Regions from separate parts of the Pararhizobium sp. DWP3-4 genome, predicted to be linked through region 1. Evidence: predicted binding sites of a transcription regulator. Region 1 holds the regulator's gene; each other region holds the start of a gene.
What was found. The regulator LexA, encoded in region 1, represses DNA repair genes until DNA is damaged. The targets are predictions, from matches to a motif close to TGTTCNNNNTGTGTTCNG.

Region 2: the regulator LexA is predicted to act here: its motif matches at 2,986-3,003, upstream of ACP7E6_RS02565 (ribonuclease T2).
Region 3: the regulator LexA is predicted to act here: its motif matches at 2,171-2,188, upstream of uvrA (excinuclease ABC subunit UvrA).

Annotation. Positions count from the first base shown of each region.
Region 1 covers NZ_JAFCXF010000001.1:1,049,315-1,055,014, forward strand. Annotated here, with positions in the region: gene ACP7E6_RS04975 (APH(3'') family aminoglycoside O-phosphotransferase) at 1-773, opposite strand, end outside; tRNA gene ACP7E6_RS04980 (tRNA-Asn) at 1,155-1,229, opposite strand; gene ACP7E6_RS04985 (hypothetical protein) at 1,449-1,727, shown strand; gene lexA (transcriptional repressor LexA) at 2,262-2,972, shown strand; tRNA gene ACP7E6_RS04995 (tRNA-Cys) at 3,488-3,561, shown strand; gene ACP7E6_RS05000 (hypothetical protein) at 3,789-4,007, opposite strand; gene ACP7E6_RS05005 (LysE family translocator) at 4,463-5,080, shown strand; gene ACP7E6_RS05010 (response regulator) at 5,127-5,700, opposite strand, start outside.
Region 2 covers NZ_JAFCXF010000001.1:538,573-544,272, forward strand. Annotated here, with positions in the region: gene ACP7E6_RS02550 (thiamine pyrophosphate-binding protein) at 1-893, opposite strand, end outside; gene ACP7E6_RS02555 (DMT family transporter) at 928-1,878, opposite strand; gene ACP7E6_RS02560 (alpha/beta fold hydrolase) at 1,892-2,827, opposite strand; gene ACP7E6_RS02565 (ribonuclease T2) at 3,090-3,788, shown strand; gene ettA (energy-dependent translational throttle protein EttA) at 3,882-5,531, shown strand.
Region 3 covers NZ_JAFCXF010000004.1:450,315-456,014, reverse strand. Annotated here, with positions in the region: gene gyrA (DNA gyrase subunit A) at 1-566, opposite strand, end outside; gene ACP7E6_RS13955 (MarC family protein) at 798-1,427, shown strand; gene ACP7E6_RS13950 (single-stranded DNA-binding protein) at 1,505-2,044, opposite strand; gene uvrA (excinuclease ABC subunit UvrA) at 2,310-5,231, shown strand; gene ACP7E6_RS13940 (DUF72 domain-containing protein) at 5,255-5,700, shown strand, end outside.

The sequences.
Region 1 (5,700 bases):
GGGTCGAGACGCAGATAGAAATCGAGCCGCGCTTTGTCCGCAGTCGCGATCGCGTGTATGTCGAACAGACGAGTTTGCGCAGTCCGCACTTCTTCAGCGATGCGCCATGTCTCGCGGGTATTGCCGACAAGCAATGCAAAGTCGACGTAGCGATCCGCCGCGCCCAACCGTCCGAGATCGATCAATCCGGTGCAGCGAAGCGTTTCCGGATCGATCATGAAGTTCGGCATGCAGGCATCACCATGGCAAACGACACGGTCAAGGCTTTCCTGCGCCAACCGCTCGGACAATTCTGCCCTTACCCGGTCAAGCAGGGTCTGCGGCGGTGTGTTGTGATCATCCGGATCGAGAAAATCCGGATTGACGCCGCCACGTCCAACCACGTCGGCCGCCCGGTCGAACATGGTTTGGAGGCTGCGTTCAAACGGGCAATCGTTTACCGGAATGGCATGCAGATCGCGTACCATTGCCGCAATAGAAGGCCATGCCCGGATCAGCTCCGTCGCTTCGAGCTGATCTGCCGGAATGCCAGGTACCGCACTTGTCACAAGGCATGCGACACCGTCCGACACCTGCCAATCGAGAACTGTTGGAGATCCGATCCTGAAGGGGGACAGCCATGCAGTCCGCCGCCGCTCGGCATCCAGCAGCGCCACGCCGCTGCCGGTAGACACTTTGGCGTAAGCGCTGCCATCGATACGCCGAAACAGCGCATCTCCCGATTCGCCGTGACGATAGGCAGTCCACTGGCTTCCCAGAGAAAATCCTGGCAACCGGGCCGTACCGGATCGAAAGTCAGTCACGTATCATCCCCCACGGCCTGTTTAGCGAAGGCGAATTGCGCCCCCGCACCACATAGATTTTGGCAACCGCAATTTCACCGTCACTGAACAGAAAGCCGGGTTTTTGCGCGGTTTCTTTTTGCTGACAAAGGTCGAAGGGCGCGGGGACTTCTGCCAAACCGGTGCATTCGTGAAGCTGAGATTCGACACAACACCGCGACCTTTGCATTGCTGTTGATGATCGAAGGGCTAGGTGCCCCGCTGGTGGCGATGACCGATGATACCGCAAACTACCATGCCACGCCGGTTACCGGCCGACCCATTCGCCTCGAATCAAAAAGGCCTTGCTTTTTCAGCAAGGCCTTTGAAAACTGGCTCCCCGGGCCGGATTCGAACCGGCGACCTGTCGATTAACAGTCGAATGCTCTACCGCTGAGCTACCAGGGATCATCTGCGGCGGTATGTCCTGCAGAAGTGAGGCTGCTAATACAAATGCTTTTCCGATTTGCCAAGCGGTTTTTCAAAAAAAACGCACAATCTTGTCAGACTGTGGAGAACTTCCCATCTGTGGGAGGCAGCGCATTCCGGCTGCCTGCGAGCCAAACCCTTGGCATTGCGGGACTGTAGCATAACGGGCACGCGCTTTACGCTTGATAGGTGGAATATATGGCAGAACCGCAAAAAACGAAAAAATTCGGCATCGACGCGCGAACGCATGAACTGGTCATTGGTTCATGGCGGATGCGGCTGCCGCAATCGCGTCTATTGCGCATCACCATCGGCGGCACGTTGATTTTTGGCGGCATCCTCGGGTTTCTGCCGGTCCTCGGATTCTGGATGGTGCCGCTGGGGTTCCTTGTCCTGTCGCATGATCTCGCCTTCGTCAGGCGCCGGCGACGCAGGCTATCGGTGTGGTGGGCGCGAAAATGGCAAGCGTCCAATTAGAACACCGTAACAGCTGCTGTTTCAGGACATCATGCTAGGGGGTGTCGATCGTTCCTTGATTGGGCCGCGTCGCCACACCGGCTGCCGGGGCATTCTCCTGGACTCGGGGTCGCGGCATTAACCTCTGTGCTCTTGCTAAACATTCCCGCACCTCAAAGCCAGCAACACCAGCCGCCCAAGAAATCCTGACATGCCTTTTGGCATTTAGCTGTGCGGTTCGGTTTGTCTTTTCCGGCGAAAACGACATTGCCACGCTCATCGACATGCCGTGCCATTACATCCATCAGTCTTTTTTGGAGCCACGGTCCTTACAAACGAACCGCTCCAGGTTGTGCAGAGGTTCTGTAATACGGCCCACTTCTGCGCGAGCGGGAATACTCCGGTGAAAACAGTAGGATGAAAGGACCCGATCCGATCGTTTGTGTCGCCATGTGCCCTTTGAAAACATTCGATGATTTTTAAGCACTTGCGGAACACATATGGAACAGATAATGTTCGTTCTTGATTTGTTTCTCGATTCTGGAGTGATCGTTCATGCTGACCCGCAAGCAACAGGAACTGCTTCTGTTCATTCACGAAAGAATGAAAGAGTCGGGTGTGCCTCCATCGTTCGATGAAATGAAGGATGCGCTGGATCTGGCCTCAAAATCCGGCATTCACCGGCTGATCACAGCGCTTGAGGAGAGGGGGTTTATCCGCCGCCTTCCCAACCGTGCGCGTGCACTGGAGGTGATCAAGTTGCCGGAGGCCTATTCGATGAGCCTCCAACCCAAGCGGGGCTTTTCACCGAGCATCATTCAGGGCAGTCTTGGCGTGCAACCGGCCCCTGCAGCTCCCGCCAAAGCCGCCGCAAACAGCGATACGGTCTCGATACCGGTGATGGGCAGGATTGCCGCCGGTGTGCCGATCTCGGCGATCCAGAACAACACGCATGATATTTCCGTGCCCCTCGAGATGGTCGGCGCAGGCGAGCATTATGCACTTGAAGTACGCGGCGATTCGATGATCGAGGCAGGTATTCTGGATGGCGACACGGTCATCATCCGCAACACGAACAGCGCCAGCCCGGGCGAAATCGTCGTCGCTTTGGTTGATGACGAGGAAGCGACGCTGAAGCGTTTTCGACGGAAAGGGGCGTCGATCGCACTGGAGGCCGCCAACCCTGCCTACGAAACCCGCATCTTCGGGCCTGACCGGGTCAAGATACAGGGGAAACTTGTCGGACTGATCCGCCGTTACCATTGAACGGACCACGTCTTCTGCCCGCATGATCAGGTGATAACCGAGCGATGCGCACTGCAACGCAAAAAAACTCGAATGACGATGGAAAACGGCCGCAGAGCTCGGAGCGACAAGGCGTTGGCGATGCGTTGGATTTGAGATCACGTCTTCTCAGCGCTGCTTTCAAACTTGGTACTTGGCAGGACTTGGTTTCAGCCAAGTCAACCAGCGGCGGGGCCGCTCCATCATTCAACACGGCGGAGATGGCGCCTGACTATGGGGCGACTTTCGAAACCCGCCTTCCATTCCCTTCGGTAATGCACCAATCGATCAGGGCAGGGGCGTTGCGAATTTTCATCGGCTGCTGTGATCTCGTTCCGGTTTGTCGGAGGCCAACTTAAGCGTCGCCTCAGGGTTGTGACGACAGATCGGAAATATCATTTCGGAACTGGCCAAGAGCGTTTTTGAGAAATATCCTCTTGCGATTTGTCTAGGATCATTCTAAACCGCCGCCACAGTTCGACTATTTGAACTCGTGAGGCCTCGTGGCGGAGTGGTGACGCAGAGGACTGCAAATCCTTGCACCCCGGTTCAATTCCGGGCGAGGCCTCCAAATTTCCCACAGATGTCAGTCTCAGGCGGAAACGAGCAACGGCGTTGCCGTTTCGACCAAGGTCGATTACGGCGCGAGCAAATCCTTCCACGCGATTTTTTCAGGCAGAACCTCTGGACCGTTGTTTTAATCCGGCACTCTTGATCAGGAAGAGACAAGCAGTCGGCAACAATGGATGGGCGTTCCGCGTCCACCGTTGCGGTCGGGATATCACGGACCGGGGCTAATCAATGATAATAGAAGCAGGCGCAATCGGCCTTGCTGTCATCCGGTTTCGTCCAGACGCGTACCGCCAGTTTTTTGGCTGCACCTGTTTCGTCCAGCCGAAGTCCGAGCAGTGACACGGCCGCAAGCTTCGGGTTGACCGCATCGATCTCGATGGTGGATCCGACCTGATGGACGCCCTGCTTCGGGGTCCAAGTGAAAAACTGCACGCTGTAATGCATTGCATTCTCCTTCGCCGGCTTGCAGCACATACGTTCAAGTGGGGAACAGACGCTGCAACACGCTGGTCACGGGCGCTCCACTGCTGAATGCGTACTCAATGCGTAGGAGTGACGATAACATAATTTGGCAGCCGGGGAAACAATCTCGCCATAATATGCACCGAACGATCACTGCTCATCATCCATCCGCACGGCATGCATCGCCTGTGAAATGCGCATGACGCATTTTGATGCTGCGGCCCCCAATGATCACCAGCAATGGCGGTAACCCGCCGTTAACGCTGGTGGCAGTTCGACTGCCTGTTCATGCCGAAATACGGCACCTGCCGTATGTCTCTTGCACCCCTCCTGCGTGCATTTCTCCCGGCGTCGATGACAGAATCGCGGCTTGACCGGGATGGCTTCATCAACGCCGTTCTGAACAAGGGGCGGCGCTACCGGTTGGAGGAGCCGCTATGTTGCCACTGGAACAGTTGATGCCGTTCGCCTTTGCGACTCTGATTTTCGCTTGCATGCCAGGCCCTGCCATTCTCTACATGACGGCACAGACACTGGCGCACGGGCCGCGGGCCGGATTGATGGCGGCCTTCGGTATTCATCTGGGCTGCTACGTTCATATCGTCGCGACAGCATTGGGTTTGGCGGCGATTCTCGACCAAGCGCCCGCCGTTTACAATGTCATCAAATTCGCCGGCGCCGCCTATCTCGTGTGGTTGGGTGTCACCATGTTTCTTGGCCGCCGGCGGGACGGCGAAAAAATTGCCAACGCAGCGCCCGGCGTTCTGCGTGACAGTATCGTCGTCGAGGTCCTCAATCCCAAGACCGCGCTGTTTTTTCTGACCTTCCTGCCGCAATTCATCGACCCGGCACCCGGCACACCTGTGTGGCTGCAGTTTCTCATCCTTGGTCTGATCGTCAATCTGGCCTTGTCCATCGCTGACCTGGTCGCCGTCGGCATTGCATCCTTTGCCCTTGGACGGGTCGGCACAGGCGGTTCAAGCTGGCTCGTTCCAAAAGCGTGCGGATCGATTTTAATCGGCTTGGGCATCGCCCTGGCGCATAAGGGCGCCTGATCGAACCGGCACCGGACCTGGACCTGGACGGCATGGCTGCGACCTTCTAACCTGCCGCCAACCCTAGGCGAATAGCATACGCCGTCAGTTCTGCGCCGCTGTGCAGGTCCAGTTTTCGCATCAGGTTTTCACGATGTTTGCGGGCTGTGAGTGGGCTGATGCCGAGACGTTCGGCGATGTCGCGTGTGGTTACGCCATGCGGGATGAGCGCCAGCATCTGCTGTTCACGCCGGGTCAGTTCGGCGGGAAATCCGATAGCGGTCCCTTGCCCGGGCGGTACGGCTGGCCTGTTCTTTTGGTCTACAGCAAAACGAACCTCTTCGGCGACATAGGGTTCATCGTGCCGCATGGCCTCGATCGCCGCCATCAACTCGCTCGCGTCACCGCTTTTCGTCAAATATCCGTCAGCACCCGCATCCAAGGCGGCGCGAACGGAGCGAGGTTCGAGATTGGCTGTCATGATCAATATCTTCAGCCCGGGCCGTCGGGTTCGGATGGTCCTGATAAACTGGAAACCGCCCACGCCGGGCATCCCAAGGTCGAGGATCAGAAGATCTGTCTTGATTTCCTTGAGCAATCGCTCGACGGTGTCTCCGTCTGCCGCTTCACCGACGACCGCG
Region 2 (5,700 bases), 510 kb from region 1:
TAGACATGGACCAGCGTCTGCCGCGGGTAGGGCACCTCCAAAAGGGTATAACCGGAGGATGGCATCTCGGAGAAGCGGCCGCCGACCAACAGCACGAGGTCTGCCTCGCGGATGTCCTTGGACAGCGCCGGGTTGATACCGATGCCGACATCTCCGGCGTAATTTGGATGCAGATGATCAAACAGCATCTGACGGCGGAATGAACAGCCGACCGGAAGGTCGAAGCGTTCGGCGAAAGACTGGAACTGCCGGACCGCCTGTTCGCTCCAGCGCGTGCCGCCGAGAATGGCGATCGGCCGTTCGGCCTTGGCGATGAGCTGCTCCAGCGCCTGCATCTGGCCGGGGCCGGGATGGCTTTCCACCGGTTGATAGGGCTTTGCCAGGACCGCTTCCGTCTTCTGCGTCAGCATGTCCTCCGGCAGGGTCAGAACCACCGGGCCGGGGCGGCCGGATGTGGCGACCGCAAAGGCACGGGTGACGAGCTCCGGGATGCGGGCGGGATCATCGATTTCGCCGACCCATTTGGCGATTTCGGTGAAGGCGCGGCGATATTCGATTTCCTGGAAGGCTTCGCGCTCGCGGGCATCGCGCTGGACCTGGCCGATGAACAGGATCATCGGGATCGAATCCTGGCGGGCAATATGCAGGCCGGCCGACGCGTTCATGGCGCCCGGACCGCGTGTCACCATGCAGATGCCGGGTTCGCCGGTCAGACGGCCCCAGGCGTCCGCCATCATCGCAGCGCCCCCCTCCTGGCGGCAGACCAGGACCTCGATATCGGTATCGTAGAGCGCGTCGAGCACGGCGAGATAGCTTTCGCCCGGTACGCAGGACACCCGCCTGACGCCGTTTGCCTTCAGCGCCTCAACGATCAATTCTCCGCCTGTCTTCATGTCTGCTCCTCCCAAAGCACGTCACTCACGTTTGTCAGATGGCCGGCGATACCGGCGCGATACCTGCTGTTTTGTTGACCCGGCGCTCGCGCCAGATGATGTAGAGGCCGGAACTGATGATGATGGCGATGCCCAGCCATTTCAGTGCGTCCGGCAGATGGCCGAACACCAGCCATCCGAAAATCGTCGCCGAGACGATTTCCAGATATTGCAGGGGCGCCAGCACCGAGGCGGGCGCGGCGCGATAGGCATAGACGCCAAGCACCCCGGAGATTGTCGCGGTGACGCCGACACCGAGCAGGTAAAGACCGGCAGTCGTATCCGGCACGACCGGATCGAAAATTTCCGACCCACTTCCGTCGCCGATGTAAAGCAGGATGCCGCAGAACACCGCACCCCAGACGCCGGCGTGAAACTGCATCGACCATGGGTCCTCGTTCTGCGCCACCAGACGGGTGACCAACAGGAAGATCGCCAGCCCGAAGGCCGAGACAATTGGCAAAAGTGCGATCCAGCCGACTTCCTGCATGCTTGGCTGGATGACCAGCAGAGCGCCGAAAAAGCCGACGCCGCAGGCGGTATACCGCCGCCAGCCGATGGTTTCCTTGAGGAAAATGCTGCCGAGGATGGTCAGGATGATCGGCTCGACGAAGAAGATGGCGATGGCATCGGCGACTTCCATCGCCTTCAGCGTGGTGATGAACGACAGCATGGTGACGACCAGCAGGCCGCCGCGCAGCATATGCAAGCCTGTCTTCTTCCAGGTGAGATCGAACAGCGTGCCGCGGAAGATGACAACAGGCAGGATGAAGATCATCTGCAGCACGAAGCGCACGGCGGTGATTTCAGCCGATGGAATTGTGGTGATGGCAAGTTTTGCAAAGATATCGATCAGTGGCGAGATCAGCACCGCGATGACCATCAGGGTGAGACCGAAGGAAACATCGTTGCTGCGTGTCGCCGGTTTTGCGGAAATGCCGGTCATGCCAGGTCTTTGCTCATTTCCGCTGCTCCACGACGCAGAGGCACCATGCGGCGAAATCCTGCATGGCGCCGTCGCGCTCAAGTTCGTTCAGGGTTTCGTGGCGCATTGACGGGTAGATGGTCGTCGTTACCTTTTCCAAGCCGGCTGCTCGCATACGCCCCGCCAGCCATGAGATTTCCCGGCCGCCATTGGTGGCTGGATCCTGGCCGCCGCCAACCAAGTGGACCGGCAAGTTTTTCGGCAGCCGGCTCAGCCGTTCCGGCTTTGCGCCGTCGAAGGTCAGAGTGAACAGGTCGATCCACATCGAAACGCTGGCATCGAAACCGCAGAGCGGGTCGTCGATGTATTTTCCCACTTCCACCGGATCGTGCGACAGCCAGTCATAGTCGGTCCTGCGGTCGGGGATTGTTTTGGCCCAGGCGGCGAATGTCAGTTTCGACAGCAGTCCGCTTGGCACATCGGAGCCTTTCAGCATTTTCTCGATGGCAAGCAGGGCTTGGGCTGCGCGTCCGGCCAGCCCCGGATTGAAATTCGAATTCCAGACAGCCAGTCCATCGTAAAGGCCCGGATCTTCTTCCGCGGCGTTCAGGGCGATCAGGCCGCCCATGGAATGGCCGAACAGGATGACGGGAAGGCCGGGATGACGGCTGGTGGTCATCATGCGCATTGCCCTGACGTCGTCGACGACCTTGGCTGCCCCTTGCGATTGCGCATAACGGCCGAGCGGTGCATCGGCGGCTTTTGTTGCGCCGTGGCCGCGATGATCATGCGCATAGACGTTGAAGCCGTGGGTGCCCATGACTTCAGCGAAGCGGGCATAACGGGCCGAATGTTCGGCCAAACCGTGGCTGACGAGCAGCACGGCCTTTTCCGGTGTGGCAGCGCGCCAGTGACGCCAGGCAATCGCGGCTCCGCTCGGGCTTTGCAACGTTTCGACCGTGGTGAACACCCCTTAGATCCTCCCAGTCGAAGTTCGTGCGCTGAACCGCTATCAAATTGATTTACCAGCCAAAGGCAACAAGCGCTTGGTGCTTGTTTGGTATCAGGTCAGAAAAAATCGATCGTGCATGGATTTCAGGTTGCAATTTTCCCGTTTTAATCGCAAGATGATCTTGTTTTGTTCTGTTTTGGGGGAGGCCGGCATGCAAAGGACTGTGAGGACTATCGTCGTGTCGTTTCTGCATCGTCTGGGGCTGATCATGATTGCCGCGATGTTTGTTTCACCGGTCTTTGCGGAGGAAAAAGCCACAGCCGCCAAGGGCAAGACCGAATACATTCTCGCTGTCAGCTGGCAGCCGGGCTTTTGCGAGATCCGCCCGACCCGCAAGGAATGCGCCGGGCAGACCGCAGAGCGCCATGACGCGACGCATTTTTCGCTGCATGGCCTCTGGCCAGTCAAAAAGAGCTATTGCGGCGTCTCTGCGGATATCAAGGCCCGTGATCAGAAAGGCGACTGGCTGGACTTGCCGCAATTGGCCATGGCTGAGGAAACTGCGGCCAAGCTGAAGGTGGCGATGCCCGGAACCCAATCCGGGCTCGACCGGCATCAATGGCTGCGCAGCGGCACATGCCATGGCGGTACCGCACAGGACTATTTTTCCGTGCAGCTTCGCCTTGTCGAGGACATCAATGGCTCGGCCGTTCGCACCCTGTTTGCCGGCCGGATCGGGCAGGATGTGACGGAGGGCGAGGTCAAGCAGGCGTTTGACGACAGTTTCGGCAAGGGGGCGGGCGACCGCGTCAGGATGCGCTGCCAGAAAGCCGGAGGCCGCAGCGTCGTCACCGGGCTGACGATCGGCCTGTCGGGCGATCTTTCGGCCAGTGCCGGCCTCTCAAGTCTGATCCTTGCCGCCGGTGATACCGATTTCAAATGCGCAAAAGGCACCGTCGATGCAGCCGGCATTCAGTGAATGGCGTTGCGAAAACCGGTTTCTTCATTGCTCCGCCGGGATAATTCGCCTACATAGCGGGCAAAATCCCATTCCGTCGGAGCAGTTTTCTCTATGGCACGTCAATTCATTTATCATATGTCCGGGCTGAACAAGTCCTACGGCACCAAGAAGGTGCTGGAGAATGTCAATCTGTCGTTCTATCCGGACGCCAAGATCGGTATCCTCGGCCCGAACGGCGCCGGTAAATCGACCGTGCTGCGCATCATGGCCGGGCTCGACACGGAATATACCGGCGAAGCCTGGGTCGCTCAGGGCGCGACCGTCGGCTACCTGGCGCAGGAGCCGCAGCTCGATCCCACCAAGACGGCGATGGAAAACGTCATGGAGGGCGTGGCCGACAAGACCGCCATCCTCGAGCGCTACAATGAACTGATGATGAACTATTCCGACGAAACGGCGGAAGAGGGTTCGAAGCTTCAGGACATTATCGACGGCCAGAACCTGTGGGATCTCGAAAGCCAGGTCGAAATGGCGATGGAAGCGCTGCGCTGCCCGCCCGGCGATGCGGATGTGACCAGCCTTTCGGGTGGTGAGCGCCGCCGTCTGGCATTGTGCAAGCTGCTGCTCTCCAAGCCGGACCTTTTGCTGCTCGACGAACCGACCAACCATCTCGACGCCGAAACCATCGGCTGGCTGGAAAATCATCTGCGCATGTATGCCGGCGCCGTGATGATGATCACCCACGATCGCTACTTCCTCGACAATGTCACGGGCTGGATCCTCGAGCTCGACCGTGGCCGCAGCATTCCCTACGAAGGCAACTACTCGGCATACCTGCTGGCCAAGGCCAAGCGCATGCAGCAGGAAAACCGTGAAGACGCGTCCCGCCAGAAGGCGATCAGCCGTGAACAGGAATGGATCGCGTCCAGCCCGAAAGCCCGTCAGTCGAAGTCGAAGGCCCGTATCAAGGCCTATGACGAACTGGTCGATGCGGCCGACAAGATGCGTCTTGGCGATGCGCAGATCATCATTCCGATCGGTGAGCGTCTCGGTCAGGTGGTTATCGAAGCCGAAAACATCACCAAGGGTTACGGCGACCGCGTGCTGATCGACGACCTGTCGATCAAGCTGCCGCCAGGCGGCATCGTCGGTGTGATCGGCCCGAACGGCGCCGGCAAGACGACGCTGTTCCGGATGATCACCGGCCAGGAAAAGCCGGATAGCGGCACATTCCGCGTCGGCGATTCCGTTAAGCTTGGTTATGTCGACCAGAGCCGCGATGCCCTTGATGGCGCTAAGACCGTCTGGGAGGAAATTTCCGGTGGTGCCGAAGTCATCAAGCTCGGCAAGCTGGAAATGAATTCGCGGGCCTATTGCGGCGCGTTCAACTTCAAGGGCACCGACCAGCAGCAGAAGGTCGGCAATCTCTCCGGTGGTCAGCGCAACCGCGTTCACCTTGCCAAGATGCTGAAGGCCGGTGGCAACGTGCTGCTGCTCGACGAACCGACAAACGACCTGGATACGGAAACACTGGCCGCGCTTGAAATCGCGCTGGAAAACTTCGCCGGCTGCGCCGTAATCATCAGCCACGATCGCATGTTCCTCGACCGGCTGGCCACGCATATCCTCGCCTTCGAAGGCGACAGCCATGTGGAGTGGTTCGAAGGCAACTTCGAAGACTACGAGAAGGACAAGATCCGCCGCCTCGGTCCGGAATCGGTCAACCCGAGCCGCGTCAGCTACAAGCGCCTGACGCGATAGACGGGACGGCTTCATTGGCTGCGCTGTCATTGCGAGCAGTCAATTGTTTCTCCTGCTAAAAATAAATCAAGGCGGTCCGCGCGGGCCGCCTTTTTCATGTCCCGATGCTCGGGGGCCATGCGACATTTCACCTTGCGGAAAATCCGGAAATCACATAAACATATCTTTA
Region 3 (5,700 bases), on a different contig from region 1:
TTGGTCGCCATGCCGACGGCGATGCCGCCGGCGCCATTGACCAGAAGGTTGGGGAATTTCGCCGGAACGACGGACGGTTCGCTGAGCGTACCGTCATAGTTGTCGCGAAAATCGACGGTTTCCTTGTCGAGGTCGTCGAGCAGCGCATGGGCTGCCTTCTGCAGGCGGCACTCGGTGTAACGTTCGGCCGCCGGCGGGTCGCCGTCGATCGAGCCGAAATTGCCCTGACCGTCGATCAGCGGCAGGCGTAGCGACCAGGGCTGGGCCATGCGGGCAAGCGCGTCATAGATCGCCGAGTTGCCGTGCGGATGGAATTTACCCATCACGTCCCCGGTGACGCGGGCGCATTTGACGTATTTCTTGTTCCAGTCGATGCCCAGCTCGCTCATCCCGAACAGGATGCGCCGGTGCACGGGCTTCAGACCATCGCGGACATCGGGAAGAGCACGGCTGACGATAACGCTCATGGCGTAATCGAGATACGAGCGCTGCATTTCCTCCATGATGGAAATGGGCTCGATGCCTGGTGGATTCTTGCCGCCGCCTGGTGTGCTTTGTTCAGTCAATTTCGATCACGATCTTTGTTCAGAATCAGACAGATTTTTATAGCCGAATGGATTGGCGAGCGCCAATTTCAGGGCTGGGTTTTGAACAGCCTTTTAGGCTCATCGGCGCTCTCGCGGGCATTTGCAAGGCAAAAGCGGCTAAACAGTGAAGGACAGCCCTTTCATTCGAAGCCACCCTCGCCTAACAATTCATCAGACGGTCATCATAAACAAGGCCGCGAGGGGAATGGGATGTCTCAATTCGACCTTCTGATCAATGCGCTGACCACGATCCTGGTCACCATCGATCCGCCCGGCCTTGCGCCGATCTTCCTCAGCCTGACCGTCGGCATGAGCCGGCACGAACGCTTTCTGGTGGCGCGGCGCGGTACGCTGATCGCCTTCTTCATCCTCTCGGCCTTCGCGCTGTTCGGAAACGGCATCCTCGGCCTGCTGGGCATCTCGATCGGCGCCTTCCGGATTGCCGGCGGACTGCTGCTCTTCTGGATCGCCTTCGAGATGATTTTCGAGAAGCGCAACGAGCGCAAGGAAAAGACCGGCGAGACTGCCATTACCCGCGACCATATCCACAATATAGCGGTGTTTCCCTTAGCGCTGCCGCTGATTGCCGGCCCGGGCGCGATCTCGGCGACGATCCTGCTCTCGGGCTCCTTTTCCGCGACGATCGACCGGGTTCAACTGATCCTGGTCATCGCCTTCTGCCTTGCCGTCCTGTTTGCCGCCCTCGTCATCGCCGATCGCATCGACCGGTTCCTGGGCGTTACCGGCCGTGCCATCCTCACACGATTGCTGGGCGTCATTCTGGCGGCGTTGGCGGTTCAGTTCGTCGTCGATGGCGTCAAATCGACCATGGCCTTGTGACCACGCTTGGCTGAAGCAGGTTCCGCCAACGAAAAAAGCCCGGTTTCCCGGGCTTTTTTGACAATGGAGAGCTTCGATCAGAACGGGATATCGTCGTCCATATCGCGCGAAAAGTTTCCACCGCTACTCGCGCCGCCGCCGGAGCGGGCTGCCGGTGCCGAGGAGGGACGATCGTAATCGCCGCCGTAATTGTCCGAGCCGCCGCCCGTGTTGCCGCCGCCATACTCGGAGCCACCGCGGCCGCCGCCGGCGCCCTGCCCGTCACCCCGGCCGCCGAGCATCGTCAGCGTCGAGTTGAAGCCCTGCAGAACGACTTCCGTCGAATAGCGATCCTGGCCATCCTTGTCCTGCCATTTGCGGGTCTGCAGCTGGCCCTCGATATAGACCGTCGCACCCTTCTTCAGATACTGCTCGGCAACCTTGCAGAGACCTTCGTTGAAGATCACCACACGATGCCATTCGGTCTTTTCCTTGCGCTCGCCGGAATTGCGGTCACGCCAGCTTTCGGACGTGGCAATGTTCAGGTTGGCGATCGGCTTGCCGTCCTGCGTGCGCCGGATTTCCGGGTCTGCCCCGAGGTTACCGATCAAAATCACCTTGTTGACACTGCCTGCCATCTTGCTTTTCCCGCTATCCTGCCCGGCCTTGCAGCCCGGCTACCAAATTCAGAGCGCACATCTTAGCGGCTGACGGCCCAGCATACGCCCCTTTGCATTGTGTCATCCACAACAGATTTCAAATTTTGTTCTTTCTTTGTTCTAATAAATTCGTAATATCTTGTCAACCGACTCGGAAAGCCCGCTGTTTTTCACCTTCCGCCTCGACATGGCCGCTGGCGACCTTAAATAGGAGCTTTCCAATGCAGATACAAAGCTGGGCACGATGAGCAAACTCGAGACCATTTCCATCCGCGGCGCGCGCGAGCACAATCTCAAGGGCATCGACCTCGATCTGCCGCGCAACAAGCTGATCGTCATGACCGGCCTCTCCGGCTCGGGGAAATCCTCGCTGGCTTTCGACACGATCTATGCCGAGGGACAGCGGCGCTATGTCGAAAGCCTGTCGGCCTATGCCCGCCAGTTTCTCGAGATGATGCAGAAGCCGGATGTCGATCAGATCGACGGCCTTTCTCCTGCCATCTCGATCGAGCAGAAGACCACGTCGCGCAATCCGCGCTCGACGGTCGGCACGGTTACCGAAATCTACGATTATATGCGGCTTTTGTTTGCCCGCGTCGGCGTGCCCTATTCGCCGGCAACCGGCCTGCCGATCGAAAGCCAGACGGTCAGCCAGATGGTCGATCGGGTCGTCGGTTTTGGCGAAGGTACCCGTCTTTATATTCTCGCGCCGATCGTGCGCGGCAGAAAGGGCGAGTATAAGAAGGAGCTTGCCGAGCTGATGAAGAAGGGCTTTCAGCGCGTCAAGATCGACGGGCAGTTTTACGAGATCGCCGAGGCGCCGATACTCGACAAGAAATACAAGCATGACATCGATGTCGTCGTCGATCGCGTCGTCGTGCGTCCGGACCTGACGGCGCGCCTCGCCGACAGTCTGGAAACATGCCTGACGCTTGCCGATGGCCTGGCGATTGCCGAATTTGCCGACAAGCCGCTGCCGCCGGAAGAAACCTCGGCTGGCGGTTCGGCCAACAAGTCGCTGAACGAGACGCATGAGCGCGTGCTGTTTTCGGAAAAATTCGCCTGCCCGGTGTCGGGCTTTACCATTTCGGAAATCGAACCGCGGCTGTTCTCGTTCAACAACCCGTTCGGTGCCTGCCCGACCTGCGATGGTCTGGGCAGCCAGCAGAAGATCGACGAGGCGCTGATCGTGCCGGAACCCGACCGGACCCTGAAGAACGGCGCCATCGCCCCCTGGGCCAAATCATCCTCACCTTACTACAATCAGACGCTCGAAGCGCTGGGAAAAGCTTTCGGCTTCAAGCTGTCGAGCAAATGGACCGATCTTTCCGACGCGGCCAGGCACGCTATCCTGCAGGGCACCGAGGAAAAGATCAGCTTCCATTACGAGGACGGCGCCCGCTCCTACAATACGACCAAGAATTTCGAAGGCATCGTGCCCAATCTGGAGCGGCGCTGGAAGGAGACCGACAGTGCCTGGGCGCGCGAGGAAATCGAACGTTACATGTCGGCAGCCCCCTGCCCGGCCTGCAACGGTTTTCGCCTGAAGCCGGAAGCGCTCGCGGTCAAGATCAACAAGCTGCATATCGGTGAAGTCACACAGATGTCGATCCGCGTGGCGCGTGATTGGTTCGAGGTCCTGCCCGAGCACATGAACGCCAAGCAGAACGAGATCGCGGTGCGCATTCTGAAGGAAATCCGCGAACGGCTGCGGTTTCTCAACGATGTCGGGCTAGAATATCTCAGCCTGTCGCGCAATTCCGGCACGCTGTCGGGCGGCGAAAGCCAGCGCATCCGGCTTGCCTCGCAGATCGGTTCGGGTCTCACCGGCGTGCTCTACGTTCTCGACGAACCATCGATCGGCCTGCACCAGCGCGACAACGCCCGGCTGCTCGATACGCTGCGGCATCTGCGCGACATCGGCAACACCGTAATTGTCGTCGAGCACGACGAAGACGCAATCATGACTGCTGACTATGTGGTCGATATCGGCCCGGCTGCCGGCATTCACGGCGGCGAGGTCGTGGCACAGGGCACACCGGCGGAAGTTCTCGCCAACCCGAATTCACTGACCGGCAAATATCTTTCGGGCGAAATGGCCGTCGCGGTTCCGGCGGAACGGCGCAAGCCGAAGAAGAAAAAGGAAATCACCGTCGTCGGTGCCCGCGCTAACAATCTGAAGAACGTCACGGCGTCGATCCCGCTTGGCATTTTCACCGCCGTCACCGGCGTATCGGGCGGCGGCAAGTCGACCTTCCTGATCGAGACGCTGTACAAGGCGGCGGCCCGGCGGATCATGGGTGCGCGTGAAAACCCGGCCGAGCACGACCGGATCGACGGTTTCGAACATATCGACAAGGTCATCGACATCGATCAGTCACCGATCGGCCGCACGCCGCGCTCCAACCCGGCCACCTATACCGGCGCCTTCACGCCGATCCGCGACTGGTTTGCCGGACTGCCGGAAGCAAAGACGCGCGGCTATCAGCCGGGCCGCTTCTCCTTCAACGTCAAGGGCGGCCGCTGCGAGGCCTGCCAGGGTGACGGCGTCATCAAGATCGAGATGCACTTCCTGCCGGATGTCTATGTCACCTGCGACGTCTGCCACGGCAAGCGCTACAACCGCGAAACGCTCGACGTGCATTTCAAGGGCAAGTCGATCGCCGACGTGCTCGACATGACCGTCGAGGAAGGCGTCGAGTTCTTCGCCGCCGTTCCGGCGGTGCGCGACAAGCTGCAGGCGTTGCAGGGCGTCGGGCTCGGCTATATCAAGGTCGGCCAGCAGGCCAACACCCTGTCGGGCGGCGAGGCGCAGCGCGTCAAGCTCGCCAAGGAACTGTCGAAACGCTCGACCGGCCGCACGCTCTACATTCTCGACGAGCCGACCACCGGCCTGCATTTCCATGACGTCGCCAAGCTGCTCGAAGTGCTGCACGAACTGGTCAACCAGGGCAATTCGGTCGTCGTCATCGAGCATAATCTCGAAGTCATCAAGACCGCCGACTGGGTGATCGATTTCGGTCCGGAAGGTGGCGATGGTGGTGGCGAGGTGATCGCAGCCGGAACGCCGGAAGATATCGTCAAGGAAAAGCGCTCGCATACGGGCGCCTTCCTGAAAGACCTTCTGGAACGAAGGCCGATCCGCAAGATGGTGGCGGCAGAGTAAGGCAAAGACCGGAGGGTGGGCACATGACCAAATCAGGCACGATCCGTTGCGGTATTGGCGGCTGGACCTTTGATCCCTGGGAGGGGACGTTCTATCCGGAGACGCTGACGAAGAAGCGGCAGCTGGAATATGCCAGCAGCCAGCTGAAAGCCATCGAGGTCAACGGCACCTATTACGGCTCGCAAAAGCCGGAGACGTTCGCCAAATGGGCGTCGGAAGTGCCGGATGATTTTGTCTTCTCGCTGAAGGCCAGCCGTTTTACCACCAATAAGAAGGTGCTGGCGGAAGCTGGCGAGTCGATCGGCAAATTTCTGGGCCAGGGGCTGACCGAACTCGGGCCGCATCTGGGGCCGATCCTGTGGCAGTTCATGCCGACGAAAAAATTCGACGTCGAGGATTTTGGCGCGTTTCTGGCACTGCTGCCGGAGAAGCAGGATGGCTTGACGCTACGTCATGTCGTGGAGGTACG